One region of the Lelliottia sp. RD5 genome, then DNA from elsewhere that is predicted to be linked to it. Evidence: predicted binding sites of a transcription regulator. Region 1 holds the regulator's gene; the other holds the start of a gene.
What was found. The regulator Fur, encoded in region 1, represses iron uptake genes when iron is present. The targets are predictions, from matches to a motif close to ATAATAATGAGAACNACTATCAA.
Positions count from the first base shown of each region.

Region 1 (3,128 bases):
GGTCGGGTGATAAGAGTGGAATCAGCCTCTACAAAGCGGCCGCTAAATTCAAATACGGTCCGGTTTGGGCACGCGGTGGCTATATTCAGCCAACCGGTCAGACGCTGTTAGCCCCACACTGGAGCTTTATGCCAGGGACGTATCAGGGCGCTGAAGCCGGAGCAAACTTTGACTATGGCGATGCGGGCGCGTTGAGTTTCTCCTATATGTGGACCAACGAATATAAAGCGCCATGGCACCTTGAGATGGACAAGTTCTACCAGAATGACAAGAAAACCAAAGTCGAGTATCTCCACTCGTTAGGGGCGAAATATGACTTTAAAAACGATTTAGTGCTGGAAGCGGCGTTTGGTCAGGCAGAAGGATACGTGGATCAGTACTTCGCCAAAGCCAGCTATAAATTCGATATCGTTGGCGGCCCGCTGTCGACCAGTTATCAGTTCTACGGTACGCGTGACAAAGTCAGCGATGGCGGTGTGAACGATCTGTATGACGGCACGGCATGGCTTCAGGCGCTGACCTTTGGCTACAAAATCGGGCAGGTTGATTTACGCCTGGAAGGGACATACGTGAAGGCCGAAGGTCAGCAGGGCTACTTCCTGCAGCGTATGACGCCGACCTACGCATCTTCAAATGGTCGCCTGGATATCTGGTGGGATAACCGTTCGGATTTCAACGCCGATGGCGAGAAAGCCGTATTCTTCGGTGCCATGTATGACCTGAAAAACTGGAATCTGCCGGGCTGGGCAGTTGGCGCATCTTACGCGTATGCATGGGACGCAAAACCTGCGGATATGGCGACGCCGGACGCTTACTACGATCCGAACTATCGCCTGAAAGAATCCTCATACAGCCTCGATGCCATCTACACCCTTCAGGACGGTCGCGCGAAGGGCACGATGTTTAAACTGCACTTCACTCAATACGACAACCATTCCGACATTCCAAGCTACTCGGGCGGTTACGGCAACATCTTCCAGGACGAGCGTGACGTGAAATTCATGGTCATCGCACCCTTCACCATTTTCTGATGAACACGCCGGCGGGATGATTCCCCCATCCCGCCGGAATGGAGACTGATATGTTGAAAAAATGTGTTATCGTCGCGATGCTTGCATCGGGACTGGTCGCCTGCGCACAGCCGCAAGCACCAAAAGAAGACTCACGACTGAAAGAGGCCTACAGCGCCTGTATTAACACCGCCGAAGGATCGCCAGAAAAAATTGAAGCCTGCCAGAGCGTGCTGAATGTGCTGAAAAAAGAGAAAGCGCACGAGCAGTTTGCGACGCAGGAAAATGTGCGGGTGCTGGATTACCAGGCCTGTATTCAGGCGCGTCAAACCGGCAATGATCAGGAAGTGGCAAAGCGTTGTGACAAGATCTGGCAGGAGATTCGCAGCAATAACACTAAGTAATTCTCTTTTGCCACGCCCGGTTGTGCGCCATCCTGATGCGAGTTGGATGGCGCACAACCGGGTTTTTTATTTTTAGCAGGTCTAGCAGGCAAAAAAAAGCCAACCGTCAGGTTGGCTCAGAGTATGCAAGACGATTATTTGGTGTCGTGCGCGTGATCGTTTTCGCGGCAATCGCCTTCAGCACAGTGACCGTAGAGGTACAGGCTGTGGTTGGTCAGACGGATACCATGACGAGTGGCAATCTCACGCTGACGAGATTCGATAGATTCATCGCTAAATTCAATCACCTTGCCGCAATCCAGGCAGATGAGGTGATCGTGGTGATGCTGTTGTGTCAGTTCGAAAACGGATTTACCGCCTTCAAAATTATGACGGGTGACAATCCCGGCGTCATCAAATTGGTTCAGAACGCGATAAACGGTCGCCAGGCCAATCTCTTCGCCCATGTCGATCAGACGTTTATACAAGTCTTCCGCACTGACATGGTGATTGTCCGGCCCTTGCAGTACTTCCAGAATTTTTAAACGAGGAAGCGTAACTTTCAGGCCAGCCTTCTTTAATGCGGTATTGTTGTCAGTCATGCGGAATCTGTCCTGTTGCTAAACGATTCACTTCTAAAGAAGAAGTGACAGAAAATGCACTTGGGATAATGCGTTTCATTATAGAACTGCCATGCCTAAATGAAAACTGCAAGTCTCAAGCAAAGTATGCTTATAAAAACGTGGTATCGCCAACAAAGTTGAGCGAAGGCATCCACTTTAACCTGGGATATTGTACAGGTATGAAAGCAAAAGTTAAAAATTTGTAGCAATTATTTTAATTGGAATTACCTATCAATGCGGCGCAACAGTTTTGCAGCGCCGCACGATCAATCAGGCATTCAGGATATCGTCGAGGTGAAGTTCTTCGCGGATCTGCTTAACCCATTTGTCTACGCGTTCTGCGGTGAGTTCTGGTTGACGGTCTTCGTCAATCGCCAGGCCCACAAAATGATCGTCATCCGCAAGGCCTTTAGACGCTTCAAAGTGATAACCCGCCGTTGGCCAATGACCGACAATCGCCGCGCCGCGCGGTTCGATGATGTCGCGAATGGTGCCCAGCGCATCACAGAAGTACTCTGCGTAATCTTCCTGGTCACCGCAACCGAACAGCGCGACCAGCTTACCGTTAAAGTCGACTTCTTCCAGCGTTGGGAAGAAATCGTCCCAGTCACACTGTGCTTCGCCGTAGTACCAGGTTGGAATGCCCAGCAGCAGAATATCGTAACCTTCGAGATCTTCTTTACTGCTCTTCGCAATGTCATGGACGTCGGCAACGTCTTTACCTAGCTGTTTTTGAATGTTTTTTGCGATGTTTTCGGTATTACCGGTATCGCTGCCGAAGAAAATGCCGATGATTGCCATGAGTAAAATAACCTCTTGAAACTTAATGGTATGGTGGCACAAATTGTCCACGGATAAGGGCAATCATAGCAGAACAGAGAAGTCAGCGGAAACAGCTATCACGCGGGACTGCACTCTGTGCTACATGAAAGTGGGGTAAGGGCGATTTTTCAGACTTTTACTGTGAATGGCGCAATGCCTGCAGTTGCAGCATAAGCATCTCTTCGATCAGCTCGCTGCGGCTGATTTCACGGGCCTCAGCCAGTTCGCTTAGGGCGTCGACTGCGTCCGCATTGAGTTTTAACTCGACGCGTTTAAGCCCACGACTTTTG
Region 1 is NZ_JBVYHQ010000001.1:1,473,464-1,476,591, reverse strand. Features, by position in the region: gene chiP (chitoporin ChiP) at 1-1,031, shown strand, start outside; gene chiQ (ChiQ/YbfN family lipoprotein) at 1,085-1,414, shown strand; gene fur (ferric iron uptake transcriptional regulator) at 1,549-1,995, opposite strand; gene fldA (flavodoxin FldA) at 2,287-2,817, opposite strand; gene ybfE (LexA regulated protein) at 2,975-3,128, opposite strand, start outside.

Region 2 (3,128 bases), on a different contig from region 1:
TCGTTATGCGATCGATAACCCTTCGGCGAACGAGCAAGAGGCGCTGCTGGATAAGTTGATTACCGCGCTGGCTGGCAGCCTGAATCGCAGCTTTGTGCTGGAGACGTTTTGCGAACAGGAACAGTGCAGTGAACGCGCCTTGCGTCAGCAGTTTCGCACCCAGACGGGCATGACCGTGAATCACTATTTGCGCCAGCTACGCATTTGCCACGCGCAATATCTGCTGCAACATACGGAGCTGATGGTGAGTGAGGTGGCGATGCGCTGCGGCTTTGAGGACAGTAACTATTTTTCGGTGGTGTTTAACCGCGAAGTAGGGATGACGCCGGTTCAGTGGCGTCATCGCAGTCGAAAAGCGGCGTAATTAACTCGCCATGCCCAGGCCGACAATGTTGGCGGCAATAATGATCACCACACAACCCAGACTCAGCACGCCCACCGGACGACGCCCGGCGTTGTTCCACTCTTTCAGCACCAGACCTACCAACCCGCCGCACAGCACGTAGAAACTCATGTGTAGCATCCAGCTCATATAGTCATATTGCGCCGGAATGCTGGCGTGTCCCCAGGCGTAGAAGAAGAACTGCAGATACCACATCAGGCCGCCGAGCGCCGAGAGCAGCACGTTGGTGATGATTAACGATTTTGCCAACGAGAAGTCGGCTTTTACTGACAGATTCTTCACTTTTGCCAGACGAATAAAACAGAAGCCCAGGTTGACCAGCGCCCCGCCGCCCATAATTACCACATAGCTTGGCAGCGCGACATACAGCGGATCAACGCCGAGCGCGGCAGCGGCTTCGTGCATTGGTTTTGCCGCGTTCATCGCAAATGACATGCCCGCCGAGAAAATGCCGCACATCACCGCCAGCACCAGCCCTTTCTTCAGATTGAAATCCTCGGCGGTGATGCCCATTTTGCGCTCTTTCAACTGGCCCGCGCGGGTGACAATCCCCACACCGATCACCGCCACCAGCACGCCGAGCAGCGTCATTCTTCCGCCACGGGTGTTGATCAGCACGTCAAAATTACCGTTCAGAATCGGCGTCATCAGGGTGCCGACAATCAGTGTGATCCCGATGGCAATCCCAATCCCCATCGACATGCCCAGATAGCGCATCGTCAGGCCGTAGTTGATATTACCGATGCCCCACATCGCGCCAAACAGAAAAACGGGCAGCAGCGTGGAGGCGCTAAAGGAAGAGAAATATCCCCAGAAATCAGGGAGGAGTAGAGCACTGACCGTCCAGGGCAAGATAAGCCACGAGACAGTACCGCCAACAGACCACATGGTTTCCCATGACCAATGTTTGACCTTTTTAAACGGGGCATAGAAACAGGCTGCACTGGCTGCGCCTATCAAATGCCAGAAAATACCCATCGTAATCGCATGATTCATTTTTACATCCTCATCGTTTTTATATGTCGTTGGCTTCCCTCCGACCCGATGAGTGTAAAAATTACGCGGTGAGCGAACCTTCAGAAGGTTGCCGCACTTTTCTTCCAAATGGCAATCAACGCGTTAACCGCGTGAGCAGACTCACAATTTCACGATTGACACAAAAATGAATAACCTTATAAAAAGTACGGCATTGATAATCATTTTCAATATCATTTAATTAACTATAATGAACCAACTGCTTACGCGGCATTAACAGCTGTGCCGCCCGACAATAATGGAGAGGATTATGAGTTATACACTGCCATCCCTGCCGTATGCCTATGACGCACTGGAACCGCATTTCGACAAGCAGACGATGGAAATCCATCACACTAAACACCACCAGGCTTATGTAAACAACGCGAACGCTGCGCTGGAAAGCCTGCCAGAATTCGCTGAATTGTCTGTTGAAGAGCTGATCACCAAACTGGATCAACTGCCAGCAGACAAGAAAACCGTTCTGCGTAACAACGCGGGCGGCCACGCTAACCACAGCCTGTTCTGGAAAGGCCTGAAAACCGGCACCACCCTGCAGGGCGACCTGAAAGCGGCTATCGAGCGCGATTTCGGTTCTGTGGATGCTTTCAAAGCGGAATTCGAAAAAGCCGCTGCAACCCGTTTCGGTTCTGGCTGGGCGTGGCTGGTGCTGAAAGGCGACAAACTGGCTGTGGTTTCTACCGCTAACCAGGATTCCCCGCTGATGGGTGAAGCAGTTTCTGGCGTGTCTGGTTTCCCAATTGTGGGCCTGGACGTGTGGGAACACGCGTACTACCTGAAATTCCAGAACCGTCGTCCAGACTACATCAAAGCATTCTGGGACGTGGTGAACTGGGACGAAGCAGCAGCGCGTTTCGCCGCTAAAAAATAAGGTTGCATTGACGCCTGTGAGAAGCGAGTCTGATGACTCGCTTTTTTTGTATCTGCATAAAGGAGCCACGATACATGCACTATCCGGTAAATGTGTTTACAGGCAAGGTCAGGGACTACGATGGTAGCCGTCCGAGCGCGATTGCTAAAGTGCAGGTTGATGGTGAGCTCACGTTGACCGAACTGGGGCTGGCGGGTGACGAGCAGGCCGAGAAAAAAATCCACGGCGGGCCTGAGCGCGCGCTGTGTCATTATCCCCGCGAACATTATCTCCATTGGGCGCGTGAATTCCCCGAGCAGGCGGATCTCTTCGTCGCTCCCGCGTTTGGCGAAAACCTGTCGACCGACGGCATGACCGAAAAAGACGTCTTTATTGGCGACATTTATCGCTGGGGTGACGCGCTGATTCAGGTCACGCAGCCGCGCTCCCCGTGCTTCAAACTCAACTTCCATTTCGGCATCAGCGATATGTCTTCGCTGATGCAAAGCGCGGGTAAAACCGGCTGGTTGTATCGCGTGGTGCTGGCGGGGCAGGTTTTTGCTGATGCACCGCTCGAGCTGGCATCGCGCCTGAGTGATGTGTCGGTTTATGATGCTTGCGCCATCGCCTGGCATATGCCGTTTGATGATGAACAATATCATCGGCTACTGTCCGCGGCGGGTCTGTCGACAAGCTGGACCAGAACCATGCAGAAGCGACGAATTGCTCGCAAGATCGAGGATAACTCCCGGAGGTTGTGGGGGAAATAGCGTGCTGTTATCCCCTCACCCCGGCCCTCTCCCAAGGGGAGAGGGAGAAAGACAGTAGGGAGCTCTTTTC
Region 2 is NZ_JBVYHQ010000009.1:50,817-53,944, reverse strand. Features, by position in the region: gene rhaR (HTH-type transcriptional activator RhaR) at 1-364, shown strand, start outside; gene rhaT (L-rhamnose/proton symporter RhaT) at 365-1,399, opposite strand; gene sodA (superoxide dismutase [Mn]) at 1,689-2,309, shown strand; gene yiiM (6-hydroxyaminopurine reductase) at 2,384-3,058, shown strand.
Region 2: the regulator Fur is predicted to act here: its motif matches at 1,593-1,615, upstream of sodA (superoxide dismutase [Mn]).